Regions from separate parts of the Streptomyces luteogriseus genome, predicted to be linked through region 2. Evidence: riboswitches for the same ligand, from Rfam matches in the RefSeq annotation. Region 2 holds a riboswitch; the other holds the start of a gene.
What was found. Region 2 has a riboswitch for glycine ahead of gcvT (glycine cleavage system aminomethyltransferase GcvT). Riboswitches for the same ligand answer to the same signal wherever they lie in the genome.

Region 1: it holds a riboswitch for glycine, as region 2 does, so the genes downstream of both, gcvP (aminomethyl-transferring glycine dehydrogenase) here and gcvT (glycine cleavage system aminomethyltransferase GcvT) in region 2, are expected to answer to the same signal.

What each region holds. Positions count from the first base shown of each region.
Region 1 is NZ_JACHMS010000001.1:7,293,596-7,309,301, reverse strand. Features, by position in the region: gene BJ965_RS32605 (LacI family DNA-binding transcriptional regulator) at 112-1,140, shown strand; gene BJ965_RS32600 (endo-1,4-beta-xylanase) at 1,203-2,252, opposite strand; gene BJ965_RS32595 (carbohydrate ABC transporter permease) at 2,305-3,069, opposite strand; gene BJ965_RS32590 (carbohydrate ABC transporter permease) at 3,144-4,142, opposite strand; gene BJ965_RS32585 (extracellular solute-binding protein) at 4,149-5,441, opposite strand; gene BJ965_RS32580 (APC family permease) at 5,865-7,844, shown strand; gene BJ965_RS32575 (DUF1707 SHOCT-like domain-containing protein) at 7,846-8,442, opposite strand; gene BJ965_RS32570 (TOBE domain-containing protein) at 8,571-8,966, shown strand; gene BJ965_RS32565 (TOBE domain-containing protein) at 9,041-9,460, shown strand; gene gcvP (aminomethyl-transferring glycine dehydrogenase) at 9,525-12,410, opposite strand; glycine riboswitch at 12,586-12,681, opposite strand; gene BJ965_RS32555 (PRC-barrel domain-containing protein) at 12,795-13,169, shown strand; gene BJ965_RS32550 (DNA polymerase IV) at 13,127-14,545, opposite strand; gene BJ965_RS32545 (MerR family transcriptional regulator) at 14,680-15,363, opposite strand; gene BJ965_RS32540 (bifunctional nuclease family protein) at 15,658-15,706, opposite strand, start outside.
Region 2 is NZ_JACHMS010000001.1:2,655,078-2,670,783, forward strand. Features, by position in the region: gene BJ965_RS11555 (ABC transporter permease) at 1-464, opposite strand, end outside; gene BJ965_RS11560 (ABC transporter substrate-binding protein) at 556-2,322, opposite strand; gene BJ965_RS11565 (ABC transporter permease) at 2,331-3,329, opposite strand; gene BJ965_RS11570 (enhanced serine sensitivity protein SseB C-terminal domain-containing protein) at 3,673-4,473, opposite strand; gene BJ965_RS11575 (enhanced serine sensitivity protein SseB) at 4,610-5,398, opposite strand; gene BJ965_RS11580 (AAA family ATPase) at 5,501-6,175, opposite strand; glycine riboswitch at 6,398-6,497, shown strand; glycine riboswitch at 6,498-6,618, shown strand; gene gcvT (glycine cleavage system aminomethyltransferase GcvT) at 6,609-7,778, shown strand; gene gcvH (glycine cleavage system protein GcvH) at 7,882-8,259, shown strand; gene glyA (serine hydroxymethyltransferase) at 8,268-9,530, shown strand; gene BJ965_RS11600 (L-serine ammonia-lyase) at 9,618-10,985, shown strand; gene BJ965_RS11605 (MFS transporter) at 11,089-12,501, shown strand; gene BJ965_RS11610 (glycoside hydrolase family 25 protein) at 12,632-13,189, shown strand; gene BJ965_RS11615 (NADPH-dependent F420 reductase) at 13,233-13,895, opposite strand; gene BJ965_RS11620 (EF-hand domain-containing protein) at 14,114-14,326, opposite strand; gene BJ965_RS11625 (MerR family transcriptional regulator) at 14,386-15,300, opposite strand; gene BJ965_RS11630 (YncE family protein) at 15,368-15,706, opposite strand, start outside.

The DNA of each region.
Region 1 (15,706 bases), 4.6 Mb from region 2:
CGTCACTTTCCGTCACCCGTCGCCACGTGCCGTTTCCCGGCCCGCAGCCTTCCCACGGATGCCCGTTTTCCGGAAGACTCCTGGAAGTTTCGCGGTCACCCGTCGACGGAGGTGGGGCAAGTGGGAGCACGTGGGGCCGAGGGCAAGGTCACGATCACGGAGATCGCCCGGCAGGCCGGCGTGTCCGTGCCGACGGTGTCCCGGGTCGTCAACGGCCGGTCCGACGTGGCACCGCAGACCAGGGCCCGGGTCGAGGATCTCCTGCGTCGGCACGGCTACCGCAGGCGCCCCGCCGCTCCGGGCACCCGTGCCGCCCTGCTCGACCTGGTCTTCGACGACCTCGACAGCCCCTGGGCCGTGGAGATCATCCGCGGGGTCGAGGAGGTCGCGCACGCCGCCGGTGTCGGCACGGTGGTGTCGGCCATCCACGGGCGTTCCGGCGACGCGCGCGAGTGGATGCGCAACCTGCGGGCCCGCGCCTCCGACGGCGTCATCCTCGTGACGTCGGCCCTGGATCCGACGCTGTACGAGGAGCTGCGGATCCTCGGGGTGCCCCTGGTGGTCGTCGACCCGGCGGGCTCCCCCGCCCTGGACGCACCCACGATCGGTGCCGCGAACTGGTCGGGCGGCATGGCGGCCACCGAGCATCTGCTGTCCCTGGGCCACCGCCGGATCGGCCTGATCGCCGGCCCGCCCCGGCTGCTGTGCTCCCGGGCCCGCCTGGACGGCTACTGCGCCGCCCTGGAGAGCGCCGGCATCACGATGGACCCGTCCCTCGTCGTCACCGGCGACTTCCGCCCCGAGTCCGGATTCACCGCCTGCACCACCCTGCTCGACCTGCCCGAGCCGCCGACCGCGCTGTTCGCGGCCAGCGACCAGATGGCACTCGGCGCGATCGAGGCACTGCGCCGGCGCGGCCTGCGGGTACCGGAGGACATGAGCGTGGTCGGCTTCGACGACCTTCCGGAAGTCCGCTGGTCGGCCCCGCCCCTGACGACGATCCGCCAGCCCCTGGCCGACATGGGCGCACTGGCCGTGCGCACCGTGCTCCGGTTGACCCGTGACGAGCAGCCGGACTCACCGCGCGTGGAACTGGGCACCGACCTGGTGGTACGGGCGAGCACGGCGCCCCCGGCCTGACCTCCGCCACGAGGAAACGGCGCCCCGCCACCCCCTGTCCGGCAGGGCGCCGCCCGTCCTCGCTACCTCCCCCCGAGCGCCTCGCGCAGCGCGAAGTACGCCGGCTTCCGCCGCAGTTCCTCGTCCCACGGCAGGGCCGCGCCCTCGCCCGGGAAGACCGCCGGGATCCACGAGTACTTGTCGGTGTAGTCCCAGATCGTGATGCCGACGCACCGGCGCACCGCGAGGCACGCCTCGGTCACGCCGGCGTACCACTCGGCCTGCTGCGCCAGCTTCTCCTCGGTCGCGGGCAGTTGCATCCGTATGTCGACCTCGGTGAGCGCGGTGTCGAGGCCGAGCCGGGAGAAGCGGCGGAGGTTGTCCTCCAGGGTGGTGGGATAGCCGTACTGGAGGGCCAGATGGGTCTGGAGGCCGATGCCGTGCAGCGGGACGCCCGCGGCCTTCAGCTCCTTGGCCAGCCGGTAGTAGGCGTCGCTCTTCGGGCCGGTCGCCTCGATGTTGTAGTCGTTGAGGTAGAGCTTGACGCGCGGATCGGCCTGGTGCGCCCAGCGCAGCGCGTCGGCGATGTAGCCGGGGCCGAGCGTCTTGTAGAAGACCGACTCCCGGTACGTGCCGTCCTCGTTGAACGCCTCGTTGACGACGTCCCAGGCGAACACCTTGCCCCGGTAGTGCCGTACCTCCGTCTGGATGTGCTTCTTCAGCACGGCCCTCAGTTCCGGGGCCGTCCACTCCCTGCTCGTGAGCCACTCCGGCAGCTGGCTGTGCCAGACCAGGGTGTGACCGCGCACCTTCTGCCGGTTGGCCCGGGCGAGGTTCACGATCTCGTCTCCGTGGGAGAAGTCGAACACGCCCTGCTGGGGCTCGGTCGCGTACCACTTCATGCCGTTGCCGGGTGTGATCTGGTCGAACTCGCTGCCGAGCAGGGCCTTGTACGGTCCGTCCACGAGCTCGGGGTTGTCGGTGGCGCTGCCGAAGTAGCGGCCGTGCCGCTGGGCGAGATCGGCGAGCGTGGGCTGCTGGTGCCCCGCCTGGGCGGGTGTGCCGGCGCCGATGCCGGCGGCGACCAAGAGCGCGGCGAGGGCGCCGGCGAGTCTGAGACGGGTGGTGCGCATGGTGCGACTCCTCACGAGGTGGGTGGGTAGAGCCGTACGTTCGCGGCGCGGGTCAGCCCTTGGTGGCGCCGGCGGTGAGGCCGCCGACGAGCTGACGCTCGGCGACCGAGTAGAAGGCGAGGGCGGGGACCATGGCCAGCACCAGATAGGCGAAGACCTTGGCGTAGTCCGCGGAGTACTGCCCCTGGAACTGCTGGACGCCGATCGGCAGCGTCCACCACTGGGCGTCGGTGAACACCAGCAGCGGCAGGAAGAAGTTGTTCCAGCTGGTGACGACGGCCAGCACGGAGACGGTGCCGAGCGCGGGCCGGGCCATGGGCAGCAGTACCCGCCAGAAGAAGCCGAACGAGCTGCACCCGTCGAGCGTGGCCGCCTCCTCCAGCTCGCCGGGGATCTGCCGGAAGAAGCCCCGCAGGATGATGATCGTCATCGGCAGTCCGAAGGCGGCCTGCGGGAGGATCACGCCGAGCGGGTTGTCCAGCAGGTCCAGGGAGCGCAGCAGCAGGAACAGCGGCAGGGCGGCCACCGCGAACGGGAACATCAGCCCCATGGTGAACAGCGTGAACAGCGCCTCGCGGCCCCGGAAGGCGAACCGTGCGAAGGAGAAGGCCGACAGGGCGGAGACCGCGACGATCAGGACGGTCGTGCCGATCGCGATCAGCGTGCTGTTGCCGATCAGCCGCCAGAAATCCCCGGAGCCGAGGATCTGGGTGTAGTTGGAGGCCACCCACGACTCGGGCAGTCCGACGGGGTTGCGGGAGAGCTCGTCGGTGGACTTGAAGCCGGAGAGCGCGGCGTAGAGCAGGGGGACGGCCATGACCGTGCCGACGACGGCCAGAACGAGGTGGAGGCCCCAGGTCCTGCCGCTCCCCGGAGACTTCTGACTGGCTGTCACTTTCCGTCACCCCGCATGGTCGTGGTGGCCCCTTCCAGGTCGCGCCGGAGGACGAACCGCTGGTAGGCGAGTGCGAAGACGAGGCTGATGCCGAACATGACCACGCTGATGGCGCTTGCGTAGCCCACCTGGTAGCGCTTGAAGCCGTACTGGAACATGGTCACGGCCATGGTCTCGGAGTGGTGGTCGGGGCCGCCCGCGGTGGTCACCCACACCAGGTCGAAGAGCTGGATCGACCCGATGACCGCCAGGAACACGCTGATGCGCAGGGTGGGTGCGAGCAGCGGCAGCGTGACGTTGCGGAACCGCTGCCAGGCACTCGCTCCGTCGATGAGCGCCGCCTCGGTCAGTTCCCGGGGGACGGCCTGGAGCCCGGCCAGGTACAGCATCATGTGGAAGCCGAAGTACTTCCAGGTCATGACCAGGAAGACGGTCGCCATCACGGTGGACGGGTCCGCGAACCACTCTCCGCCCAGCCCCTCCAGCCCGACTTTGCCGAGGACCTGGTCGGCGAAGCCGTCGTCCGGGGCGAAGATCATGCCGAAGAGGATTCCGGTGATGGCCTCGGACAGGACGTACGGGGCGAAGAACAGCATCCGGTACACCGCCCGGCCGCGCATCCGCTGGTTGAGCAGAACGGCCATGGCGAGCGCGAACGGCAGCTGGAGGGCGAGCGACAGCACCACCAGGACGAGGCAGCGCCACAGGTCGCCGAGGAAGACGCCGTCCTGGAGGAGCCTGGTGAAGTTCTCGCCGCCGATGTAGTCGGAGGGCATGCCGAAGCCGCCCCAACGGAAGAACGCCGCGTACAGGGCGAAGAGCATCGGCAGCAGTACGAGCCCCATGAACAGCACCAGGGCCGGGAGCTGGAACCCGGCGGCGGTGAGCCAGTGCAGAGCGCGTCGCCGGGCCCGCCCCGTGGACCGGTCCGGGGCCGGGGGCGGGGAGCCGACGCCGGGGCCGGTCCGTTTGTCCGGCAGGAACGTGGAGGTCATCGCCGGCTACTGCTCTTCCTTCGCGGTCTTCGTGATCGACTGGGCGACCTGCCCGGGCGACTTGGAGCCGGAGATCAGCGCGGCCACGCTGTCGTTGACCTCCTGGCCGACGGCGGGCGCGTACGCCTGGTCGAGGTAGAGCTGGAAGCCGGTGGCCGCCTTCAACTGGGCCTGTACGGCCTTGATGTTGGGGTCGACGATGGCGCTCTCGGCCGCCGGGACCACGGGCAGCACACCGGTCTTCTTGACCAGTTCGAGGTCGGTGGCCTCGGATGCGAAGAACTTGAGGAAGTCGACGGCCTCCTGCGGGGCTCCCCGGCGCAGTGCGTGCCCGCCGCCTCCGCCGAACACCTCGGTGATGGCGCCCTTGCCGCCCTCGACCGCGGGGAACGGGAAGAAGCCGAGGTCCTTGCCGAGGCCCTTGCCCGAGTCGGCCTGGACCGTGGGCGCCCATTGGCCCATGAGCTCCATGGCCGCCTTGCCGTTGCCGACGGTGGCGGCCTGGCCGGTGGGGGTGGAGTAGGCGGCGCCGAGGTAGCCCTTCTGGAACGGCTGGAGGCCGACGAGTTCCTTCAGGTGCTCGCCCGCCTCGACGAAGGGGGCGGTGGTGAAGTCCTTGTCGTCGTAGGCCTTCTGGAGCGCCTCGGCGCCGGCGGTGCGCATGGCGAGGTAGGCCCAGTAGTACATGCCGGGCCACTTCTCCTTGCCGGCCAGGGCCAGCGGCGTGACCTCGGCGGCCTTCAGCTTGCGTACGGCGTCGAGGAAGTCGCTCCAGGTGGTCGGGGGCTCGGCGATGCCGGCCTTCTCGAAGAGCGCCTTGTTGTACCAGAAGCCGATCATGCCGATGTCGAACGGGATGCCGTAGGCCTGGTCGTCGATCAGGTACGGCTCCCTGGCGACCGGCAGCAAAGCGTCGCCCCACGGCTTGGTCCGGTCCGTGAGGTTTTCGACGAGCCCGGCGTCGACCTGCTGCTTCAGCACGCCGCCGCCCCAGGTGTGGAAGATGTCGGGCAGCTTCCCCGAGGCGGTCAACGCCGTCATCTTCGACTTGTAGGCGTCGTTCTCCATCTGGACGATCTTTATCTTGACCTTGGGGTTCTGTGCCTCGTACTTCCGGGCGAGTGCGGCCCAGACGCCCTTGGCCGGCTGGGTGGTGGAGATGTTCCACCATTCGATCGTGGTCGTCCCCGACGACCCTCCGTCCGAGTCCCCGCCGCATGCGGTCAGTGCCGTCATCCCCAGGCCTGCCGCGGCGGAGGCCGCCAGGAAGCCGCGGCGGGACAGTGCGGGGTCGCCCATCATGCGCTCCTCGAAAGTTTCGAACGAGATCCAGAAAGCTTCGTTGCTGCCGCACCCTAGAGACAGCGGCCAAAGCGTGGCAACCCCTTGTACGCGGTCAATCTCTCTGCGATGCAAGGACCTTGCGCCGTGGCGAAACATTCGGTTGCGCAGACGAACGTTCCGAGACCGGTGCGATCACGATCACGCAGGGTGTCCGCGCTCGAGCCGAGGCTCGACGCCGCTCACGCCCGGGGCGCAGGCGCGCCGCCCGCTCTCATCTCGCGTTTTCGCCCCTGCGGCCGCCAGGCCCGCCAGTCTTAACGGAAGCTTGACGCGCTCAGCCGCCTCATTCATGGGCCACCGCATCACGCTCCGCTTACGCTGATCGGGCCGTCCAGTGATGGCCGGAACCACGCCGAGCCGCACATCGGGAGCACGTCGATGGCCACCACCGAGCACCCGGCACCGAGCCGTCCGGAGCCCACCCCACCCAGCCGCCTGCGCGCCTGGATGCTGGAAGGCCTGTCCGACATGGGCAAGGACGGTGGCCACACCGGCCCCCACGCCCAGCCCGAGCCCCCGCACCGGGGACAGCGCTGGTGGCGGGTGATGTGCCTGACCGGCGTCGACTACTTCTCGACCCTCGGCTACCAGCCGGGCATCGCCGCCCTCGCCGCCGGACTGCTGTCTCCGATCGCGACCATCGTCCTGGTCGTGGTCACCCTGGCCGGCGCCCTGCCCGTCTACCGCCGTGTGGCCGAGGAGAGCCCCCACGGCGAGGGCTCGATCGCGATGCTGGAGCGGCTGCTCTCCTTCTGGCAGGGCAAGCTGTTCGTACTGACCCTGCTGGGGTTCGCCGCCACCGACTTCCTCATCACCATCACCCTGTCGGCCGCCGACGCCTCCACCCACCTCGTGGAGAACCCCCATCTGACCGGTGCCCTGCACGACAAGCAGATGCTGATCACCCTGGTCCTGGTGGCCCTGCTCGGGGCGGTGTTCCTCAAGGGCTTCCTGGAGGCGATCGGCGTCGCGGTCGCCCTCGTCGGCGCCTACCTCGCGCTGAACGCGGTCGTGGTGTCGGTCGGCCTCTACCACGTCATCACCGCCGGTCATGTGATCACCGACTGGTCGAGCGCCCTCACCGCCCAGCACAGCAACATCTTCGCCATGATCGGCGTCGCCCTGCTCGTCTTCCCGAAGCTGGCGCTCGGCCTCTCCGGGTTCGAGACGGGAGTCGCGGTGATGCCGCACGTCCAGGGCGACCCGGACGACACCGAGGCACGGCCGACCGGCCGCATCCGCGACACGAAGAAGCTGCTCACCACGGCCGCGCTGATCATGAGCGTCTTCCTGATCACGACGAGCTTCATCACCACCCTCCTCATCCCGGAGAAGGAGTTCGAGGCGGGGGGCCAGGCCAACGGCCGCGCGCTCGCGTACCTGGCACACGACTACCTGGGCAACACCTTCGGCACCGTCTACGACGTCTCGACGATCGCCATCCTCTGGTTCGCCGGCGCGTCCGCGATGGCGGGCCTGCTCAACCTGATGCCGCGCTACCTGCCCCGCTACGGCATGGCCCCGCACTGGGCCCGCGCCGTACGGCCCATGGTCATCGTCTTCACCCTGATCGCCTTCCTGGTCACCTGGATCTTCGACGCCGACGTCAACGCGCAGGGCGGCGCCTACGCCACCGGCGTGCTGGTCCTGATCAGCTCCGCCGCGATCGCGGTGACCATCGCCGCCCGCAAGGCCCGGCAGCGGAACTGGACCGTCGCCTTCGCGGTGATCTCCGCGGTGTTCCTCTACACGACCGTGCTCAACGTCATCGAGCGGCCGGACGGCGTGAAGATCGGCGCCTGCTTCGTCGCCGGCATCATCCTCGTGTCCCTGCTGTCGCGGCTGGCCCGGGCCTTCGAGCTGCGCGTGACCAGCGTGACGCTGGACCACATGGCGGAGCGCTTCGTGCGGGACATGGCCGGCCGGCGGATACGCTTCATCGCCAACGAGCCCGACCGGCGCGACATCGCCGAGTACCGCGCCAAGATCGAACAGATCCGGCACGACAACGACCTGTCCAGCCAGGAGGACTTCGTCTTCGTCGAGGTGACGGTCACCGACCCGTCCGAGTTCGAGGCAGGCCTGACCGTGCGCGGTGAGGTGCTGCACGGCCGCTACCGCGTCCTGACCCTGGAGTCGTCCTCGATCCCCAACGCCCTGGCCGCGCTGCTGCTGCACGTCCGCGACGCGACGGGCCGCACCCCGCACATCTACTTCGAGTGGACCGAGGGCGGGCCCTTCGCCAACTTCCTGCGCTTCTTCCTGTTCGGCCAGGGCGAGGTCGCCCCGGTGACCCGCGAGGTCCTGCGCGAGGCGGAGCCGGACCGCAAGCGGCGGCCCAGGGTGCACGTGGGCTGAGTCAGGCCGTCGCGCCCTTCCTGCCGAAGCCCCTTCGCGGCGGGCGCACCACGACCTGCCCGTAGTGGATCTCGCCCGTGATCCGTATTCGCAGCAGGACGGGGGCGTCGGCCGGCCGGCGGGCCTTGATCTCGGAATAGTTCAGCACCAGGCCGCCGGTGTCGACCACGACACCCGGCCGGGTCAGCAGCTTCAGGGCGCCTGCCCGCAGATCCAGGTCGATGTCCAGGGTGTCGTGGCTGATCACCGCGTCGGTGAAGTCCAGAGCCACCTCGCCCCACGCCGAACGGATCTCCAGCCGCCGCGGCACCACCCAGCCGTCACACCGGCGGGTCGAGGCCCCCTCCTGCCGGATCCGGACGACGTCCTCGGCCCCGCCGGACGCCTGACCGGCCACCGCGGGAAGATCCGCCGTCAGCACGGCGAGCTCGCCCACCGTGCGTGCGGACAGCGCCGTCTCCAGCCGCTCCTCGAGCTCCTCCAGGGTGAGCCGTCCGTCACCCGCGGCGACGCGCAGCACGTCCACGACCCGGTCCCGGTCCGCGTGCGACGCCCTCACCTCGGGCGATCCACCCGTCCGCGCGATCTCGGCCGCCATCACTCCACCCCCGATCCCCCGGGCACGCCACCCGGCCCACCCACTCGACCACTAACGCTATATCGCGTCATACCCAACGGCCAACCCCGCAGCCCCCGTTCCCTCCCGGCGCCCCTATCGTGACCGGCATGCAGTCCTACACGATCGGCCAGGCAGCACGGCTGCTCGGCGTCAGCCCGGACACCGCCCGCCGCTGGGCGGACGCGGGCCGCATCACGACCCACCGCGACGAGGCCGGGCGACGGCTCGTCGACGGGCGGGACCTGGCCGCCTTCTCGGTCGAACTCGCCCGGTCCGGCACCGCCGAGGAGGACACCCCGTACACCTCGGCCCGCAACGCCTTCCCCGGCATCGTCACCGCGATCAAACTCGGCGACGTCGCCGCCCAAGTGGAGATCCAGGCCGGCCCGCACCGGCTCGTCTCCCTGCTCACCCGCGAGGCGGTGGAGGAACTCGGCCTTGAGGTCGGCATGGAGGCGACAGCCCGCGTGAAGTCGACGAACGTACATATCGACCGCGTCTGAACCCGAGGGGAGGCGGAGGCGACGCAAACGCACGCCTGCCAGGGCGAACGCCGATATCGGGCTACCGTGCCCCCATGAGCCTGAGCATCGGCAACCAGCTCGCCGGCACCGTCACCGCCGTCACCCCTGGCGAGGCCATGGCGACGGTCAGGGTCCGTCTCACCGGCGGCCGGAACCTCACCGCGGCGATCACCCGCGAAGCCGCGGAAGACCTCCGCCTCACCCCGGGCACCGCCGTGCGCGCCCTGATGAAGTCGACGGAGGTCTCCCTGGCCACCGCACCCGTCGAGGGCCTGTCGATCCGCAACCAGCTCCGCGGCACGGTCACGGACCTCGCCGCCGGCGACGCCATGGCATCCGTCCGCGTCACAGTGGAGGGCGGCGAACTGACCGCCGCGATCACCCGGGAGGCCGCGGAGGACCTGGCCCTGTCACCCGGGCTCCCCGTCGTAGCACTGATCAAGGCGACCGAGGTGTCACTCGCCACCGCCTGACCGGCCGGTGAACGGCGGGAGGGACCCCGCACCGCGGAGCCCCTCCCTGTGACCGGTCGGCCGGTCAGTCCTCGTACGCGTCCAGCGGCGGGCAGGAGCAGACGAGGTTGCGGTCGCCGAAGGCCTGGTCGATGCGCCGCACCGGCGGCCAGTACTTGTCGGCGGTCGACACCCCGGACGGGAAGACGGCCTCCTCACGGCTGTAGGCGTGCTCCCACGCCCCGGCGAGCGCGCCGGCGGTGTGCGGGGCGCCGCGCAGCGGGTTGTCCTCCGCGGGCCACTCGCCGGAACCGACCTTCTCGATCTCGGCGCGGATGGCGATCATCGCCTCGCAGAAGCGGTCCAGCTCGGCCAGGTCCTCCGACTCGGTCGGCTCGATCATCAGCGTCCCGGCCACCGGGAACGACATGGTCGGCGCGTGGAAGCCGTAGTCGATCAGCCGCTTGGCGACGTCGTCGACGCTCACGCCGGTCGCCTTGGTCAGGGGCCGCAGGTCGATGATGCACTCGTGCGCGACGAGCCCGCCGGGGCCGGTGTAGAGCACCGGGTAGTGCGGCTCCAGCCGCTTGGCGATGTAGTTGGCGCTGAGCACGGCCACCTGTGTGGCCCGCTTCAGCCCCTCGCCGCCCATGAGCCGGACGTACGCCCACGAGATGGGCAGGATGCCGGCGGAGCCCCAGGGGGCCGCCGAGATGGGGCCGACGCCCGTCTCCGGGCCTGCCGCGGGCTGCAGCGGGTGGTTCGGCAGGTAGGGCGCGAGGTGCTCGCGCACCGCGACCGGGCCGACGCCGGGACCGCCGCCGCCGTGCGGGATGCAGAAGGTCTTGTGCAGGTTCAGGTGCGAGACGTCGCCGCCGAAGTGCCCCGGCTTGGCGAGCCCGACGAGCGCGTTGAGGTTGGCCCCGTCGACGTAGACCTGCCCGCCCGCCTCGTGCACCTGTGCACAGATGTCGGCGACGTGCTCCTCGAACACACCGTGCGTGGACGGGTACGTGATCATCAGCACGGCCAACTGGTCGCGGTACTGCTCGATCTTGGCCCGCAGGTCCTCGACGTCGATCTCGCCGTCCCCGGCGGTCTTCACGACGACGACCTTCATGCCGGCCATCACGGCGCTGGCGGCGTTGGTGCCGTGCGCGGACGACGGGATCAGGCACACGGTGCGCTGTGCGTCCCCGTTGGCCCGGTGGTATCCGCGGACCGCGAGCAGACCGGCCAGCTCGCCCTGCGACCCGGCGTTCGGCTGGAGGGACACCTTGTCGTAGCCGGTGACCTCGGCGAGCCGGTCCTCCAGTTCGTGGATGAGGGTGAGGTAGCCCCCGGCCTGCTCGGCCGGCGCGAAGGGGTGCATCTGCCCGAACTCGGGCCACGTGACCGGCTCCATCTCGGTGGTCGCGTTGAGCTTCATGGTGCAGGAGCCCAGCGGGATCATGCCGCGGTCGAGCGCGTAGTCCCGGTCGGCCAGCTTGCGCAGGTAGCGCAGCATGGCGGTCTCGGAGCGGTGCTGGTGGAAGACGGGGTGCGTCAGGTAGTCGTCGGTGCGCAGCAGCGCGGCCGGGAGCCCGTCCTCGGTGGCCGCGTCCAGCGCCTCGACGACGCCCTCGACGCCGAAGGCCGCCCACACGGCACGCAGCTGGGCCCGCGTCGTGGTCTCGTCGCAGGCGATCGAGACGTGGTCGGCGTCGACGGGACGCAGATTGACCCCGTGGTCCCGCGCGGCGGCCACGACCTCGGCGGCCCGGCCCTCGACGCGCACGGTCACCGTGTCGAAGTAGGAGCCGTGCACGACCTCGACCCCGCCGTTCGCGAGTCCGGCGGCGAGGACCGTGGCGTACCGGTGGGTGCGCCGGGCGATGCCCTTCAGGCCCTCCGGGCCGTGGTAGACGGCGTACATGCCGGCCATGACGGCGAGCAGCACCTGCGCGGTGCAGATGTTGCTGGTCGCCTTCTCCCGGCGGATGTGCTGCTCACGCGTCTGCAGCGCCAGCCGGTAGGCCTTGTTCCCGTCGGCGTCCACGGACACGCCGACGAGCCGCCCGGGCAGGCTGCGCGCCATCTTGTCCTGGACCGCCATGTAGCCGGCGTGCGGTCCGCCGAAGCCCATGGGGACGCCGAAGCGCTGCGTCGTGCCGACGGCGATGTCCGCGCCGAGCTCGCCGGGCGACTTCAGCAGCGTCAGCGCCAGCAGATCGGCGGCGACGGTGACGAGCGCGCCGAGCTCGTGCGCCCGGTCGATGACCGGCTTGATGTCCCGCACGGCACCTGAGGCGCCCGGGTACTGGAGCAGTACGCCGTTGATCTCACGCTCGGCGATCTCGGCGGGAATGCCCTCACTGAGGTCGGCGACGACGACCTCGACGCCGGTCGGCTCGGCGCGGGTCTGGATCACCGCGATGGTCTGCGGCAGCGTGTCCGCGTCGACCAGGAACAGGCCCTTCTTGTTCTTGCCAAGCCGCCGCGACAGTGCCATGGCCTCGGCGGCCGCGGTGCCCTCGTCGAGCAGGGAGGCGCCGGACGTCGGCAGCCCGGTCAGGTCGGCGACCATCGTCTGGAAGTTGAGCAGCGCCTCGAGGCGGCCCTGCGAGATCTCCGGCTGGTACGGCGTGTAGGCCGTGTACCAGGACGGGTTCTCCATGACGTTGCGCATGATGACCGGCGGCGTGAACGTGCCGTAGTAGCCGAGGCCGATCATGGAGCCGAGGACCTGGTTGCGGTCGGCGAGGGAGCGCAGCTCGGCGATCACCTCGGCCTCGCTGCGGGCGCCGGGGAGGTCCAGGGCCTCGGCGCTCTTGATCACGGCCGGGACCGCGGCGGCCGTGAGCTCGTCGAGTGAGCCGTAGCCGACGTGGGCGAGCATCTTGGCGCAGGCCTCGTGGTCGGGGCCGATGTGGCGCTGCTCGAAGGGGACTGCCTCTTCGAGCTCGGAGAGCGGAATGCGGTGGGCGGTCATTACGGAGGCCTCCTGGTCGACACGACCTGCGAGGGGCACCACGGCACGGGTACCCGGACGGCCTCCCCCTCTGTCATCTCAACCTGAGAGCTTCACCGGATCGCCCGAAGGCCTCCGGCTTTCACCGTCGGTGAGAGCGGAAGCCGTCGACACCCGCCCTGCTTTCCAGAGTGACCTCGTCCGCGCGGTACGTGAGCCTGAGAGATTCCGGGGAGGATTTGCTCCTTCGGCGCCTCCGATGATGTCTGGAGGACTCTCCCGCGCGGGGTCAACAGCCGCTGCCAGCGTACCAGCGAGGTCAACGCACGAACCTTCGAGTGGCCGCATCCCCGCTTGTACCGTTTTGTAGTGTTTACGGATGAGGTGCGACCATGTGGAGGGCCCGTGCGAACCGATATCGATCCGCGCAACCTGATCGGCCGCAAGGCGTTCGACCGCAACGGGACCAGGATCGGCACGATCGACGAGGTCTACCTCGACGACGCCACGGGCGAACCGGAGTGGGCGGCCATACGCACCGGCCTGTTCAGCAGGGACGCCTTCGTCCCCCTGGAGCCCAGCGAACTGATCGAGGGGGCCCTCCACGTCCCCTTCGAACGCGCCCTGATCAAGGACGCTCCCGATTTCGGCGTCGGCCGCCACCTCTCCCCCGAGCAGGAACTGCAGCTCTACCATCACTACGGCCTCGACGTCGCCGCCCCGCCCCCGCTGCCGGATCACGACTTCGGCAAGCTGGCGGGCACCGACGAGCCGGCCTGAGGCCCCGGTCCGGGCACGCGGCCTCCCCCGTCCGGCCCTCGTAAGACCAGCGGCAGCGGATCCGCCGCCTCCAGGTCCGGATCGTCGACCCGGAACGTCCGCACTCGCCCGGGCTCCGAGTCAGGCGTCTCGAACCGTACGGTGACCCGCCCGAGGCCGCTGCCCTGCACCCATCCGTGCCCGAACTCGGTGTGCCGCACGTCGTGCCCGGCGGGCCACCGCCGCTCGGCGAGCGACGGCTGCTCCTCGGCTGCCACGGCGGCGGCGTGCTCCTCGACCGGGCCCTCCGCGACCGCCCGCTCCCCCGCCGCCTGCGCGAACAGGTCCTCCTGCGTGTAGTCGGCGAGCCCGCTGACCCCCACCCCGAGGAGCCGCACCCCGCCGGTCGTGTCGACCGAGTCCAGCAGTCTGGCCGCCGCCTCGCGGATCACCGCGGGATCGTCCGTGGGCCCGCGCAGCGTCTCGGACCGGGTGAGCGTCGAGAAGTCGTACCGCCGCACCTTCAGCACGATCGTCCGCCCCGACAGCCCGGCCCCGCGCAGCCTGCGCACACACCGCTCGGCGAGCCGCTGCACCTCCAGCCCGACCCGCGTCCGGTCATGGATGTCCACGTCGTAGGTGTCCTCGACCGACACCGACTTCGTTTCCCGCTCCGCCACCACGGGCCGGTCATCGCGCGCCAGGGCCATGGCGTACAGACCGTGCCCATGCGCCTTCCCCAGCAGCCGGACCAGCTCGTCCTCGCCCGCCTCGACGATCTCCTCGACCGTGGTGATCCCGGCCCGCCGCAGATGGTCGCCCGTCGCCGGCCCCACCCCCGGAAGCGTCCGCACCGACATCGGCCCGAGCATCGCCCGCTCGGTGCCGGGCTCGATCACCACCAGCCCGTCGGGCTTGGCCGCCTCCGAGGCGATCTTCGCGAGCATCTTGGAGGCGGCGAGGCCCACCGACCCCGTGAGCCCCGTGACGGCCCGTATGTCCGCGCGCAGCTTGATCCCCGCCAGCCGCGCCGACGGCTCGTCCCAGGCCACGCCCCCGGCCTCCAGGTCCACGAAGGCCTCGTCCAGACTCAACGGCTCGACCAGCGGCGACAGCGCACGCAACAGCTCCATCACCCGCTCGCTGATCGACTTGTAGAGATGGAAGCGCGGCACGAGATACGCGGCGTTGGGAGCGAGCCGCCGGGCCTGCCCCATGGGCATCGCCGAGTGCACCCCGAAGACCCGTGCCTCGTACGACGCGGTCGCCACCACCCCGCGCGGTCCGAGCCCGCCCACGACCACGGCCTTCCCGCGCAGGCTCGGCTTGGACGCCTGCTCCACCGAAGCGAAGAAGGCATCCATGTCGAGATGCAGGATCGTAGGCGCGGTTCTCACATCTCCGATGCTGCCCTACGCCACTGACAACGCCCCGCGCGTCAGCCCCGGACACCCCACGGAAAACCGTGTACGGCCCGGCGCGGAAACGTCCCGCCTCCTGCGACCGCGTACATCTCGCGTTGCTGGACGGCTCAGACGGCCCGGTTCCGCCGACGCGCCAGCTCGTCCGCCGGGTTGGGTCCCACGAGGGTCTCGCCGGTGTCGATCCGCTCGCCGTGCAGCTGGGACAGCGCGCTCTCGACGTCCCGCCACACCACGCCGACAGCGATCCCGAACACACCCTGGCCGCCCTGGAGCAGGGCATGGACCTCGTCGGGCGAGGTGCACTCGTAGACCGTCGCGCCGTCGCTCATCAGCGTCATGCGCTCCAGATCACTGAAACCGCGTTCCCTGAGGTGCTGGACGGCCGTGCGGATGTTCTGCAACGACACCCCGGTGTCGAGGAACCGCTTGACGATCTTCAGGACGACCACGTCCCGGAAGCTGTACAGCCGCTGCGTCCCGGACCCGTAGGCGGGGCGCACGCTCGGCTCGACGAGCCCCGTGCGGGCCCAGTAGTCCAACTGCCGGTAGGTGATGCCGGCGGCCGCACAGGCCGTGGGGCCGCGATAGCCGATCTGCTCGGACGCCATGGACGTCGTCCCTCCGCTGCTCGGCACCGCTGTCGGTCGCTGCGGAGCGTGATCGGCCGCACCACCGGGCTGGGGGCATCCCCCGCCCGGGAGGGATCGTGAGCCGGGGGGAGCGTACGGACCGCTCGCCCTGAGACTGCGCTCGGGGCCACCCCCGGCCGTACCGTCGCCGCTGCTTCTCACGCCGACCTCCGTCCTTGACCTGCCTTCTCGACGGTAGGCAGTCACCAGGGGTGCGTCAACGATCGCCACACTCGCCACGCCGAGTGATAATCACCCTGAGAGTGGTTTCCCGTGCCCCACCGCGGGGAAAGGCTAGCCGAATGCGCCCGGCACGAGCCGTATGACGCTCTCACGCGCCACCGGCACATGCGGGCATTTCACCCGTCACACAAACGGCGGCGGCCCGGTCACGGACCACATCGTCCGCCGGGCCGCCCACACGACTCTCACAACGCTGCCCGCTCCCCGGGGAGCTCACTGGCTGCTGGTGCCGAAATCCTCCGGGGAGATCTGGTCGAGGAAC
Region 2 (15,706 bases):
ATGGAGAAGCGGTCGATCGGCTTGCCCTTGCGCAGTGCCGAGATGACGCCGGTCGTCACGCCGGTGACCAGCCAGATCACCGCCGCACCGATGGCCAGCGAGAAGGAGACGGGGATCCGCTGCTCCAACTGCGGCCACACCTCGATGTGGCTCTTGAAGGAGTACCCGAAGCAGGGTGCGCTGCAGTGCGTCGCGTCGGGACCGAACTTGTAGTCGGCACCCACCACGAGGCCCTTGATGAATTCCCAGTACTGCACGTAGACCGGCTGGTCCAGCCCAAGGTTTTCCTTGATCGCGGCGACGGAAGCGGGGTTCGCGTCCTTGCCCACGTACTGGGTGGCCAACTGGTCGGCCGTCTGCCCGCCGATGCGGGGGACCAGGAAGAAGATGGCGAAGGTGACTGCGCTGACCACCAGCAGCAACAGCACTGCGCCCATGACGCGTCGGAGGATGTACGCAGCCACAGCTGTACGGCCCCGGGTGGCCGCGGCGGGGTCGTCCGCCGCGGCCACCCGGTGCCTTCACCTGCCTTTCGAAAGGATCCGGCCTGCTGAATTACTTCGAGGAGCTCATCAGCAGGTAGTCGTACATGCCGAGGTAGGCCTGCGTGACCGTGACGTTCGTCGCGGACGTCGGCCGGAGCAGCAGGTTCTTGCGGTAGACCAGCGGGACGACCGAGGCGTTGTCGAGGACCATCTTGTCGATGTCACCCCAGGCCTTGGTGCGGGCCGCGTCGTCGGTGTTGGCGATCGCGTCCGTCAGGGCCTTGTTGATCTTCGGGTCGTCCAGCTCCATCAGGTTGTTGCCGCCCGAGGGCTTGATGGCGGCGCCGTTGACGATCTGGTCGAGGAAGCCGTAGCCGGTCGGCCAGTCGGCACCCCAGGCCATCGAGAGCATGCCGAGCTTGTTGTCGTGGACGTAGCTCGGGACACCGGCGAAGTTCGAGAAGTACTTGCCGGAGGGGAACTGCTTGATCTCGATGTTGATGCCGATCTTCTTCAGCGACGCCTGGATGGCGGTCGCCGCGGCGATCTCGGCGGGGCGGTCGGAGCGGGCCGTCAGGATCGTGTTGAAGCCGTTCGGCTTGCCGCACGCCTTCAGGGCCGCCTTGGCCTTGGCCACGTCACCCTTGTGACCGTCGGTCGCGTAGGTGTCGAACTTGGTGTAGCCGTTCACCGACGGCGGCAGCAGCGTGGTCGCCACGTCGCCCTTCGGCGAACCGCCCATGGCGTCGAGCACCGACTGCTTGTCGAGGCCCCACTGAACGGCCTTGCGGCAGTCGGCGTTGTCGAACGGCTTCACGTTCACGTTGAGCGCGATGTACTGCGTGGCGCCCGCGTAGGAGCTGTCCGTCTGGTTGGCGTACTTGCCGCGCAGCACCTTCGGCTGGGTCTGCGGCTGCACACCCGTGCCGGCCGCGTCAGCCGTGATCTTGTCGGAGAGCAGGTTGTTGTCGACCGTGACCGGGTTGACCTTGAACTTGATCGTGATCTTGTCCGGCAGGGCCTTGCGGATCGGGTCCGTCTTGGCGTCCCACTGCTTGTTGCGCACGAGGGTGGCGCCGCGGCCCTCCTCGTAGGACTGGAACTGGTACGGGCCGGTGGACTGGATGGCCTGGACGTACTTCGCACCGGTGTCCTTCGCCTGCGGCACGGGGGCCGTCTGCGAGAACGTCGCGAGGTAGTCGAAGTCGGCGAACGGCTGCTTCAGCTTGAAGACGATCGTCCGGTCGTCCGGCGTCTCGATGGACTTCAGGCCCTCGGCGGCCTTGTCCTTGTACGGGCCCTTGTACTTGTCGCCGCCCTCCAGGTACGCCTTGAAGTACGTCGGGCCGTTGGACAGTGCCTCGGGCGCGAAGTTGGAGCGCTCGATGGCGTACTTGACGTCCTTGGACGTCACCGGGGTGCCGTCCTGGAACTTCACACCCGCACGCAGCTTGTACGTCCAGGTCTTGGCGTCCGGGCTGGACTTGCCGAGTCCTTCGGCGAGGTCCGGCACGACCTCCAGGCCTGCCTTGCCCGCCGCCGGCTTGAACGTGGTGAGCGTCCTGCCGTAGAGGCGGGAGAAGTTCTGGACCCAGCCGTAGTACGTGTTGCCCGGGTCGAGGGAGTCCGGCACGTCCGAGTGCTCGTACGTGGCCGTGCCTCCCTTCTTGTCCGACGCGTTGACGATCGAGTTCAGCGCGGCGTCCTTCTTGCCGTTGCCTCCCCCGTCGTTGTCGTCACCTCCGCCGCCGCACGCGGCAGCACCCAGCGACAGTGCCAGGACCGACGCAACGCCGGCGGTCACCCTTCTCGTCTTCACCTGAGGAAGCTCCCTCATTCGATGGATCACTTGCTGCGAGGGTCGAGGGCGTCACGCAGCCCGTCACCCAGCAGGTTGAAGGCCAGGACGGTGATGAAGATCGCCAGTCCGGGCACGAACATGTACTGCGGATCAGCCGTGTAGAGATCCACAGCGTTGCTGAGCATGCCGCCCCAGGAGGCCTGCGGCGGAGCGATACCGACGCCGAGGAAGCTCAGCGCGGCCTCGAACAGGATGTTCGTCGGGATGATCAGCGTCGAGTAGACGAGGATCGGTGCGACGAGGTTCGGGAGCAGTTCCCGGAACAGGACGTACGGGCCGCGTGCCCCGAGGCTTGTGGCGGCCTCGATGAACTCCCGCTTGCGCAGGGTCATCGTCTGGGCGCGCACGATGCGGCCGATGTACGGCCAGCTGAAGAAGCCGATCACGAAGATCAGCACACTGATGCGCAGGTTCAGGCCTTCGAGGCCGAAGAACCCGTCCTGCACGGAGGCGGAGATCGAGATCGCGAACAGCAGCAGAGGGAAGGCCAGGAACGTGTCCATGAGCCTGCTGATCACACTGTCGATCCAGCCGCCGTAGTACCCGGCGACGACACCGAGCACGGTGCCGATGCACACGGACAGCAGCGTGGCGCCGCCCGCGACCAGGAGGGAGACCCAGGAGCCGTCGATGATGCGGGCGAGCATGTCCCGGCCGTACTGGGGGTCCACGCCGAGCGGGTGGTCCCAACTCATTCCTCCCCAGCCGCCCTTGGGAGCGAGCAGCGCCGGGTCGATGAGGTCCTGGTTGAACTTGTTGGGATCGAGGTTGAAGATCCACTGGATCGGCTTGGAGAACACCGCCAGCAGCGTGAGCAGGATGACGACGACGCCGCCCGCCATCGCCACCTTGTCCCGCTTGAAGCGCATCCAGGCGATCTGGGTGAGCGAGCGCCCTTCGATCTGGCTCTTCTTGACCCCGGAGAGCACTGCCTCGGGCTGTGCTCCGGCTTCCGCCCCCGTGGTCTCGATCGGTGCGGTCACGGTGCGATTGACCCCTCTCGGGCCGGCGATCGCCGAGCCCCTGGCTGCCGCTGTAGCGGTTTTGTTTGTCTCGTACACAAGACCGACCCGGCCCGTGTCTTGCGGGGAGTCTTCAACGCTTTGGCGATCTGTTGCCAGACTTGGCGGTGAAAGGATGCGTAAACGTGATGCTGTCTGCGGGGTTCCGTTATCCGGACAACGGGTAGCGGGGGTCGGACGCGCCAAGACAGGGGAATTTTAGGACAACCTGCCGCTTTTCGCCCCTATCTACGCGCGGAGAGCTGAGCGGTTGTCGCGTTCGGCGGGTGACGCGGGAAGGACTCCGGGGGCGACTTCGAGCCGGTCAGTACCGGCCCTGCGCCGGAGGGTATCCGTAGCCGGAGACCGGCGCCTGGACGGGGGCGGTGGCATGGGCCTCGCGGTCGTAGAACGGGCGGGCGTTCGCGCGCAGCCACATGGCCACCGGGTCGTGCTCGTCGGACATGGCGACGGTCGACACGGGGAGTCCGTCCGGTACGGCGCCGAGGGACTGCTGCATCATCGCGCGCACGGAGTCCACGGCCGGCGGCGAGGTGTCGTACACATCCAGTCCGATGGCGAGGTACGGCGCCCCCAGCGCGGGCTGCACCCAGACCCGGCGCAGCGAGCGGACGGCCGGGGTGCGGTGGGCGTTCTGCGCGAGCAGGGCGTAGAACTGCGGGACCTCGATGGCGGGTTCGGACAGGCGCAGGGGGCCGGCGGGCTGGCGGTCCAGGCCCGTGGCGATCCGGCGCAGGTCGAGCCAGGGGATGCCGACGCCGCCGCCGGGGGCGTGCGGGTTGAGCCAGAGTCCGAAGTGGTCGGGGTAGAGGGCCCGGGCGACGTCGACGCCGTCGATCACCTCGTACGACCGGTTCCAGCCGCTGGCGGACAGCTCCTGGGCGGAGGTCACGCAGGGGGCGTAGCCGTGACCGTCGACGTCCATGTTCCCGTACTGGGCGTCGGGGGAGCCGGCCTGCCCGTGCCACAGGAGCATCCAGATCTGGCCGGTGTGCGGGGTCGCGAGCGCGCGCAGGAGTGCCTCGTAGGCGTCGTAACGCCCGGGCGTGACCTGGCGCAGCATGTGCTCGACCTGTCCGGCCGCGGCCGTGCCGCTCGCGCTCACCTTTACCGCCCCTTCGTACAACGCCTCGACGGTGCCCTAGCTTAAGCCCGCGCGAGAGATCGGAGCCTGGGGTCGTATCGCGGCCGCGGGTCGTGGGTGGTTCTCGCGCCGTTCCCCGCGCCCCTGAGGTGCCGCCCTACCGCTGGAAAAAGGGCCGGACCCTCTCCCGCATCCACGCTCCCACCGGGTCCTCCGTCACATCCAGGAGCACCAGGTTGACCGGCCAGGGGGCCGGGGCGGCGGTGACCGCCCGGGTGAGGGCGTCCAGGGGCAGGGCGCGCAGGTCGCCCTCCCACTGGGAGAGTTCGACGCCCACGAACATCACCGGGTCGGCGGTCTCGATGGCGGCGAGACAGCGGCGGGCCGTGACGACGACACCCGTCGCCTCGAACTCGGCGGAGGCGGCGGCGAGGAAGTCCACCGGGTCGTCCTGCCAGTCGGGCTCGAAGAGGCGGACCCGGCCGCCGCTCGCGGGGCCGTCCAGCGGGGTCCGGCCGGCCCGGCACAGCTCGGCCACGGCGGGCGGCGGCAGCGGGATACCCACCACACCACCCGGGTTGACGGCTATGCCCGCGTGCGGAGGCAGGCCGCGGGCGAACTCCACGGCGGGCGCGATGGTGTACGACATGTGGGAGCCGACGACCTGGCGGAACTGCTCCTCGGAGCTGAACACCGGCACGAACGCCTGGCCGTCGATCTCGATGCCGGGCAGATCGAGGGGGCCGCTGTGCGGGCCGCCGCCGCTGGGCAGCGGGATCCACACGAAGCTCCGCCCGAGCACCTCGACGATCCGCCCGCCGGCCGCCGGTCCGGCGCCGAGGGAGGCCGAGAGCACCTCCTCCAGCTCGTTGCCGGGCCAACCGCCGTGCGGGTGGGTCTGCGTCTGCGCCGGGAAGTCCGCGGAGAAGTCCGCCGGGATGTCCATCTGCCTACCGCCTGCCTGGAACCACTGCTGTGGCTCAAAAGGCTAACGGCTGACGGAGCGCCGGGGGCATCGGGAACGGGACCGGTGTACGACGGCGCGGGCTCAGCCCGTGAAGCCGATTCTGTGGAGGGTGTTCGCCGTGTCCCGGTCGGCGAGGACGGCCGAGCCGCAGCCGGCGGGGAGATCGCCCCGTTCCACCGCGCGCAGCAGGCGGTTGCTCGCCGCGCGGTGGCGCAGGAACGCGTAGCGCGAGACGCCGCGGCCGCGGTCGCGCTGACCGGCCAGGGCCTGCTCGGGCGTGACGTCGAGGAGGAGCAGGTGGAGCGTGCCGTCCCGGCGGCGGGCCTCGCGGGCGAGCCAGCGCCGGACCCAGGCCTGGGTGCCGCAGTCGTGCACGACGACGCCCTCCCCGGTGCGCAGGACGCGGCGCAGCCCGGCGTAGTGGGAGAGACGGACGAGCGGACGGTAGAGCGCGTACGGCAGGGCGCGCGGCATGCGGCGCTCCCAGCGGTCGCGCGTGTCCTGGGAGTCGACGCGCCGGCCCGGCACGGTGCGCCGCATCAGCGTGGACTTGCCGCTGCCGGGCAGGCCCGTGACCACGACGAGGTCGCGGGGGCCGAACAGCAGCGCGTGCGGGCCGCCCCCGGGGCGGTCGCGCAGGTCGCGGACGACCGGCGCCGGCGCCGGCGCCGGGGCGCGGACCGCCCGGACCGGAGCGGCGGCCGGCTGCTCGGGCAGCGCGATGCCCGTCGTCGCGTACGCGGTGGTCCTGTTCACCGTGATCGTCCTCCCCTGGGGCCAGGTACGGAGTCCCATCCCCGCCGAGTGTAAAGAGAAGGTAATGCCGCTGGCCTCTCATTTACGTTCTCGTCCTGCAACAGGGCTGCTACAGGTCGCTGTGCCCGGCGCGCGGGACTCGTGCACTCCCTGTGAAAGGTCCCCCTGCCGCGCCGGAAGGATGCGTGCAATGATGTGCGCGCCAACTGCATACCGGCCGTTTGAATCCGCGCGGGAGAGTCCTCAGCACCGCAAGAGCTGGGGCGCCGAAGGAGCAAGTCCCTCCCTTGAATCTCTCAGGCCCCGTTACCGCGCGGGCGAGGCACATCTGAAAAGCGGGCCGCCCCCTGTCCTCGACGGGGATGCGGCTCCACCCAAGGTGCAAGCCAAGGACCCCTCGGGTCATGGCGAACCTCTCAGGTTCCGATGACAGATGGGGAGGAACGACCTCGCCCGTCATTGCCTTGGGAGACGACCGACCGTGAGCAGTACAGGAGAACTCCGTCACACCGCGCTCGATGCCCTGCATCGTTCGCTCGGCGCGACGATGACCGACTTCGCCGGCTGGGACATGCCCCTGCGCTACGGCTCCGAGCGCGACGAGCACCTCGCCGTGCGCACGAAGGCCGGCCTGTTCGACCTCTCCCACATGGGCGAGATCACCGTAACCGGGCCACAGGCCGCCGCCCTGCTGGACTTCGCCCTGGTGGGCAACATCGGCGGCGTGAAGCCGGGCCGGGCCCGCTACACCATGATCTGCCGGGCCGACGGCGGCATTCTGGACGACCTGATCGTCTACCGCCTCGGCGAGACCGAGTACATGGTCGTCGCCAACGCCTCCAACGCCCAGGTGGTGCTGGACGCGCTGACCGAGCGCGCCGCCGGCTTCGACGCCGAGGTGCGCGACGACCGGGACGCCTACGCGCTGCTCGCCGTCCAGGGACCCGAGTCGCCGGGGATCCTGAAGTCCCTGACCGACGCCGACCTCGACGGCCTGAAGTACTACGCCGGGCTGCCCGGCACGGTCGCGGGCGTCCCGGCCCTGATCGCCCGGACCGGCTACACCGGCGAGGACGGCTTCGAGCTGTTCGTGAAGCCCGAGCACGCGGTCGAGCTGTGGCAGGCCCTGACCAAGGCCGGCGAGGGCGTCGGGCTGGTCCCGTGCGGTCTGTCCTGCCGCGACACGCTGCGCCTCGAGGCGGGCATGCCGCTGTACGGGCACGAGCTGACCACCTCCCTGACGCCCTTCGACGCCGGGCTCGGCCGCGTGGTGAAGTTCGAGAAAGAGGGCGACTTCGTCGGGCGCGAGGCCCTGCGCGAGGCCGCGGCCCGGGCCGAGTCCCAGCCGCCGCGCGTGCTCGTGGGCCTGGTCGCCGAGGGCCGCCGCGTCCCGCGCGCCGGGTACGCGGTGGTCGCCGGCGGCGAGGTGATCGGCGAGGTCACCTCCGGCGCCCCCTCCCCCACGCTCGGCAAGCCGGTCGCGATGGCGTACGTCGATCCCGCGCACGCCGCGCCCGGCACGAGCGGCGTGGGCGTGGACATCCGGGGCAGTCACGAGCCGTACGAGGTCGTGGCGCTGCCGTTCTACAAGCGCCAGAAGTAGACACTGGCCGAAGGGCCGCGGCGGCGAGCCCCTGCCCGTCGTCCCAGCTCACCAGCAGTCCCCCCTTCCACAGCACTCCCGCGCGTACAGGAGAATCCAGGCCATGAGCAACCCCAAAGAGCTGCGCTACAGCAAGGAGCACGAGTGGCTGTCGGCCGCCGAGGACGGCGTCTCGACGGTCGGCATCACGGAGCACGCGGCCAACGCGCTCGGCGATGTCGTGTTCGTCCAGCTTCCCGAGGTGGGTGACACCGTGTCCGCCGGCGAGACCTGCGGCGAGCTGGAGTCGACCAAGTCGGTGTCCGACCTGTACTCCCCCGTCTCCGGTGAGATCACCGAGGTCAACGAGGACGTCGTGAACGACCCGGCGCTGGTGAACTCGGCCCCCTTCGCGGGCGGCTGGCTGTTCAAGGTGCGGGTCTCGGACGAGCCGGGCGACCTGCTCTCCGCCGACGAGTACACCGCGTTCTCCGCGGGCTGAGGAGTCGTATGTCCGTCCTGAACACACCCCTGCACGAGCTCGACCCGGCGGTCGCCGCCGCGGTCGACGCCGAGCTGCACCGCCAGCAGTCCACGCTGGAGATGATCGCCTCGGAGAACTTCGCTCCGGTCGCCGTCATGGAGGCGCAGGGCTCGGTCCTCACCAACAAGTACGCCGAGGGCTACCCGGGCCGCCGCTACTACGGCGGCTGCGAGCACGTCGACGTGGTCGAGCAGATCGCGATCGACCGCGTCAAGGAGCTGTTCGGCGCCGAGCACGCCAACGTCCAGCCGCACTCGGGCGCCCAGGCCAACGCGGCCGCGATGTTCGCGCTGCTCAAGCCGGGCGACACCATCATGGGTCTGAACCTCGCGCACGGCGGGCACCTGACCCATGGCATGAAGATCAACTTCTCCGGCAAGCTCTACGACGTCGTCGCCTACCACGTGGGCGAGGACGGCCGGGTCGACATGGCCGAGGTCGAGCGGCTGGCGAAGGAGTCCCGGCCGAAGCTGATCGTCGCCGGCTGGTCGGCCTACCCGCGGCAGCTGGACTTCGCCGCGTTCCGCCGGATCGCGGACGAGGTCGGCGCGTACCTGATGGTCGACATGGCCCACTTCGCCGGGCTCGTCGCGGCCGGGCTGCACCCGAACCCGGTGCCGCACGCCCACGTGGTCACCACCACGACCCACAAGACCCTCGGCGGCCCGCGCGGCGGTGTGATCCTCTCCACGGCCGAACTGGCCAAGAAGATCAACTCCGCCGTCTTCCCCGGTCAGCAGGGCGGCCCGCTGGAGCACGTGATCGCGGCCAAGGCGGTCTCCTTCAAGGTCGCCGCCTCGGAGGACTTCAAGGAGCGCCAGCGCCGTACGCTGGAGGGTGCCCGCATCCTGGCCGAGCGTCTGGTGAAGGACGACGTCCGGGCCGTGGGTGTGGACGTCCTGTCCGGCGGCACGGACGTGCACCTGGTCCTGGTCGACCTGCGCCACTCGGAGCTGGACGGCCGGCAGGCCGAGGACCGCCTCCACGAGGTGGGCATCACGGTCAACCGGAACGCGATCCCGAACGACCCGCGTCCGCCGATGGTGACGTCCGGTCTGCGGATCGGCACACCGGCGCTGGCGACCCGGGGCTTCGCAGCCGAGGACTTCGCGGAGGTCGCGGACGTCATCGCCGAGGCGCTGAAGCCGTCCTACGACGCGGACGCCCTCAAGGCCCGGGTGAAGGCCCTGGCCGCCAAGCACCCGCTGTACCCGGGTCTGAACACGTAACGAAGAAACCTTTCGGGCGCCGCGTCCGCCACAAGCGGTCGCGGCGCCCACCCCCTCCGCACCACCCATGTAGTCAGGAGTTCCCCCGTGGCCATCTCGGTCTTCGACCTGTTCTCGATCGGCATCGGCCCGTCCAGTTCCCACACCGTCGGCCCGATGCGGGCGGCCGGCCTGTTCGTCCGGCGGCTGCGCAACGAGGAGCTCCTGGGGTCCGTCGCCTCGGTCCGCTCGGAGCTGTACGGCTCGCTCGGGGCGACCGGACACGGCCACGGCACGCCCAAGGCGGTGCTGCTCGGCCTGGAGGGCGACTCGCCGCGCACGGTCGACGTGTCGAGCGCGGACGAGCGGGTGGAAGCGATCAAGTCCGGCGGCCGGCTCAACCTGCTCGGCGAGCACGAGGTCGCGTTCTCCTTCGACGACGACATGGTCCTGCACCGCCGCAAGGCCCTCCCGTACCACGCCAACGGCATGACCCTGTGGGCGTACGACGCCTCGGGCGCGGAGCTGCTGACGAAGACGTACTACTCGGTCGGAGGCGGCTTCGTCGTCGACGAGGACGCGGTCGGGGCCGACCGCATCAAGCTCGACGACACCGTGCTGAAGTACCCCTTCCGCACCGGCGACGAGCTGCTGCGCCTGGCCGAGGAGACGGGCCTGTCCATCTCCGCGCTGATGCTGGAGAACGAGCGGGCCTGGCGCACCGAGGAGGAGATCCGCGCGGGCCTGCTGGAGATCTGGCAGGTGATGCGGGACTGCGTGGCGCGCGGACTGTCCCAGGAGGGCATCCTGCCGGGCGGCCTCAAGGTGCGCCGCCGGGCCGCGAACACCGCGCGCAAGCTGCGCTCCGAGGGCGACCCGCTGGCCCTCGCCATGGAGTGGATCACCCTCTACGCGATGGCGGTCAACGAGGAGAACGCGGCCGGCGGCCGGGTCGTCACCGCCCCCACCAACGGCGCCGCCGGCATCATCCCGGCGGTCCTGCACTACTACGTCAACTTCGTGCCCGGCGCCGACGAGGACGGCGTGGTCCGCTTCCTGCTCGCCGCGGGCGCGATCGGCATGCTCTTCAAGGAGAACGCCTCCATCTCCGGCGCCGAGGTCGGCTGCCAGGGCGAGGTCGGCTCCGCCTGCTCCATGGCCGCGGGCGCCCTGGCCGAGGTCCTCGGCGGCTCGCCCGAGCAGGTCGAGAACGCAGCCGAGATCGGCATGGAGCACAACCTCGGCCTCACCTGCGATCCCGTGGGCGGCCTGGTCCAGATCCCCTGTATCGAGCGCAACGGCATGGCCGCGGTCAAGGCCGTCACGGCCGCCCGCATGGCGATGCGCGGAGACGGCTCGCACAAGGTGTCCCTGGACAAGGTCATCAAGACCATGAAGGACACCGGCGCGGACATGTCCGTGAAGTACAAGGAGACGGCCCGGGGCGGGCTTGCGGTGAACATCATCGAGTGCTGAGCCCAGGGGCGGGACCTGTCTTGCCATGCGAGATGGCGATACCGGAAATCAAGATCGCTGACATCGTTGCAGTGCCCATGTTTCACACGTGAAAGACCGAACGATGCCCGCTCCCGCCACCGGTCCAGCCTCCCCGCCCGTCAACCCGCGGTCCCGCGTGCTCGTCGCCAGCCTCATGGGCACGACGATCGAGTTCTACGACTTCTACATCTACGCGACCGCCGCGGTGCTCGTCTTCCCCCAGCTGTTCTTCCCGAGCAGCGACCCGACCACCGCGTTGCTGTCGTCCTTCGCGGTCTTCGGCGCCGCGATGGTGGCCCGTCCGGTCGGCGCCGTCGTCTTCGGGCACCTCGGTGACCGGCTCGGCCGCAAGAAGACGCTCGTCGTCTCGCTGCTGACCATGGGCATCGCCACGTTCCTCATCGGCGTGCTGCCCACCTACGCGCAAGCCGGCTGGCTGGCCACCGCGCTGCTCGTGCTGATGCGGCTCGCGCAGGGCTTCGCGCTCGGCGGCGAGTGGAGCGGCGCCGCCCTGGTCGCGACCGAGAACGCCCCGAGCGGCAAGCGCGCCCTGTACGGCACCTTCCCGCAACTGGGCGCCCCGCTCGGCTTCATCATCGGCAACGGCCTGTTCCTGGTCATGGGCGCGCTGCTGCCGTCCGCGGCGGGCGCCGACCCCTCGCAGCCCTCGGACGCCTTCGTCAGCTGGGGCTGGCGGGTCCCGTTCCTGTTCTCCGCGGTGATGGTCGCGATCGGCCTGTGGGTGCGCTCCCGGCTCGTCGAGTCGGCGGTCTTCGCCAGGACCCGCGAGACCGGCGGGGTGCGGCGGCTGCCGCTCGTCACGGTGGTGCGCAGCCACGGCAGGCAGTTGGTCCTGGGCACCTTCATCATGCTGGCGACCTACGTGCTCTTCTACCTGATGACCACGTTCTCGCTGAGCTACGGACGCGCCGCGAAGGACGCCGCCGTGCCCGGACTCGGCTACGACTACACCACGTTCGTCCTCATGATGATCTTCGGTGTGCTGTTCTTCGCCGCGTTCACTCTGGCCTCGGGCCCGCTCGCGGACCGGTACGGGCGGCGCACCACCCTGATCTGGATCACCGCCGCGATCATCGTCTTCGGACTGGTCTGGGCGCCGTTGATCGGTCTGGGCACCCTCGGCGTGGTGCTGTGGCTCGTCCTCGGCTTCACCCTGATGGGCATGACGTTCGGGCCGATGGGCGCGCTCCTGCCCGAGCTCTTCCCGACCAGCGTCCGCTACACCGGCTCCGGCATCTCGTACAACGTCAGCTCGATCCTCGGGGCGGCGGTCGCCCCGTTCATCGCCGTGGCGCTGTGGGAGGCCGGGGACGGCTCGCCCTGGCTGGTCGGCGTCTACCTCTCGGCGATGGCGGTACTGACGCTGATCGCGCTCCTGCTCGGCAAGGAGACCAAGGACGTCTCCCTGGACGACCGCGAGGCCGCCTCCACCGACGACGCGACCCGGCCCCGGGCGGGCTCCCCCGCCTCCTGAAACCGACCGGCGCTCACCACCGCCGGGTCGCGAGCCTCCTCACGCCCGGCGTACGGCCGTCCTGGCGGGGCATAACAACAACCCCTGACCCGAGGGGACTTCAGCCCCACCCGCACCAGAGGGAGCCCCCATGCTGCGCGGCATCGACGTGAGCGCCTACCAGTCCTCCTCCTACGGAACCGACGGCCTCTCCTTCGTCTTCGTCAAGGCGACGGAGGGGCGCTCCTACGTCAATCCCAAGCTCGCCGCCCAGACCAGACGGGCCCGGGACGCCGGGCTGGTCGTCGGCTTCTACCACTTCCTGTGGCCCGGCAACCTGACGGCCCAGGCCGAGTACTTCGTGAGCAGAGCCCCCGACCGGGCGGGCGACATCCTCGCCGTCGACTGGGAAACCACCAGCAACGGGACGCACGCGAGCAACGCCGAGAAGGACCTGTTCATCCGGAAGCTGAAGGACCTGCGGCCGAACAACCCGGTGGTCCTCTACTGCAACCGGCACTTCTGGCTCAACGTCGATACCACCTCCTATGCGGGCGACGCGCTCTGGATCGCCGACTACGTGAGCGCGGGCAAGCCCCGCATCAAGGCCAAGTGGCGCTTCCACCAGTACACCGACGACCCGCTGGACAAGAACGTGGCCGCTTTCGAGAGCAAGACGGCGCTGCGGAGATGGGCGGAGGATGCCTGACCCGGGGCCTGCCGCGTCTGCCGCGTGATCCGGACGGCGGGCCCTAGCCGCGGAACTCCGGCGTGCGGTCCGGGGAGGCCTCCGACAGGGCCTTGGTGACTCCCTCGACGCCGTCGCGCAGGCCGTAGACCGGGGTGCCGGGCTGTTGGCGCCAGGAGTCGTCGATGCCGCCCGCGTCGACGGTGTCGAAGCCGAGGGCGTCGATCAGGTCCCGTACCTTGCGCTTGGCCGTCTCGTCGTCGCCGGCCACCGGGAGGGCCATGCGGGCGGGGTCGCCGGCGGGGAGCGGCCGGTCCAGGATGTCCTGGGCGAAGGTGCCGTTGAAGGCCTTGACGACCGGGTGGCCGATCCGGCGTTCCGTCCAGCGGCTCTCGGTGATCCCGTCGTCCTCGATCTCCGCGATCCTGCCGTCGCGCTGCTGCGGGTAGTAGTTACCGGTGTCGATGACCGCGACGCCGTCCGCCGCTCCGTCGAGCAGGCCGGCGGGAAGGTCCGGGACCGCCTTCAGCGGAATGGTGACGACGACGATCTCGGCGCCCCGCGCCGCCTCCCCGACCGTCACGGGCGTCGCGCCGGTCTCCTCCGCCAGGGCCGTGAGCGTCTCGGGCCCCCGGGAGTTGGCGACGGCGACATCGTGACCGAGGGCGGTGAGCCGCCGGGTCAGGTTGCCGCCGATGTTGCCCGCTCCGATGATGCCGATCTTCATGTCCTCGCCTCGTCCTTCCGGAGATGAACAGCGCCGCGTGAACCCTTCGTGACCAGGGCAACCTCCGGGGCGGGTGGGCTATTCCGGACCCGGAAGGGGGCCTCGGGCTCTTCGCGCAGGGTCCGGGAGGTCTGACCGGGGTTCCCGGGCACGGCGAGGGGCCCGGTCCGAGGATCGTGGACCGGGCCCCTTCGCCGGAGAACTGGCGAGCCGGAGGCCTACTTGTTCAGGTAGGCCCAGAACTCGTCGAAGCTCAGCTGCTTGTCGCCGTCGAGGTCACGGGTCTTGATGACGACCTCGGCGACCGACTCGGTGACGTTCCAGTCACCCGACTTGGCCAGGGCGCTCTTGAACTCGGCAGCGGTGATGAATCCGTCACCGTCCGTATCGATCCGCTCGAACTGCTTGCGTGCTTCCTCGATGTCCGCCACCGATCCGCCCCTCATCTCGTGCTGTGCGTCCTGCTGACGCAGGTCTGACGCAGGTCAGATTAACCGGCCGCGTGAGCCTCCAGCGCGGCGACCACCCAGACGAACTCCTCGTCGTAGGTCGGCTGGGAGTCGAGGCCGTTGACGATGGCCTGTAGTTCGCGGTAGCGGGCGACCCGTACGTTGGAGGCCGCCGTGAGGCGTTCGAGTACGACGGCCCGGTCGATGCCACCGAGCAGGTCCCGGAGGACCTCGTCGGCCTCCGGTGCGTCCGGGGCGATGCCGCGCTGCCGTGCCTCGCCGGCGAGCGACACGAGCCGGCTCACGAACCACAGGGACGAACCGGCCGGGGCGTCCGGCCCCTGGTCCGCCGCGTTGAACTCGATCATCTGCCGCATCTGCGCGCGAAAGCCGGGGTCCTGGATCAGCTCGGCGAGCTCCACCCATGCGTCCACCTGCTCGGGCGTGGGGTCGTCGGGGAGCTTCGCGGCCGCGAAGCGCAGCCTGCGGCGGATGTCCGGGTCGGCCGGGTCGATCCCTTCGAAGATCTCCGCCATGAAGTCCTCCACGATCCGCCGCCGCTCGGCCGCCGACAGCCGTGCCAGTCTGTTCATGAGCGCCATCTCCTCCAGGCCGGAATCCCGCTTCGCCACGGTCGACAGCACCGCACGGGTCACCTCGAGCGCCCGGATCTGCGCGTCCAGCGCGACCACGTGCGCGGCCGCGACCTGCGCGACGGTCGTCTCACCGGCCAGGATCCGGCGGACGTCCGTGAGGCCGAGGCCCAGTTCGCGCAGGGTGCGGATCAGCTCCAGCCGTGCCACGGACGCCGCGTCGTACAGCCGGTAGCCGCCCGCGGACCGGCCCACCGGGGGCAGGGCGCCCTCGTCGGACCAGTAGCGGATGGTGCGCACGGCGAGTCCCGTGACCCGGGCCAGTTCACCGATGGTGAGCAGTCCGGTGCGGTCGTCGATCATGACCGCGAGTCTGGACCCTCCAGCGGGTGGAGGCTCAAGGAGCGCGTCGGCGGGAGGCGGACGGGCGTCACCGGAACACGCCTGTGTGGCCGAGCGAGTAGCGGCCGGGCTGCGGGTAGACCGCGAGGCCGTGCGGGCCGCTGCCGACGGGGATCCGGGCGAGCTGGATGCCGGTGCGGGTGTCGACGGCGTACACCTCGGCGTCGTAGCGGCCGGACAGCCACAGCACCTTGCCGTCGGCGGAGACACCGCCCATGTCGGGGCTGCCGCCGTCGGGCAGTTTCCACTTCTTGGTCAGCCTGCCCTGGGTGAAGTCGAAGACGGAGATGGTGCCTTCGCCGCGGTTGGTCACGTACATCTCGCGGGAGTCGCGGCCGACGTAGAGGCCGTGGCAGCCCTTGCCGGT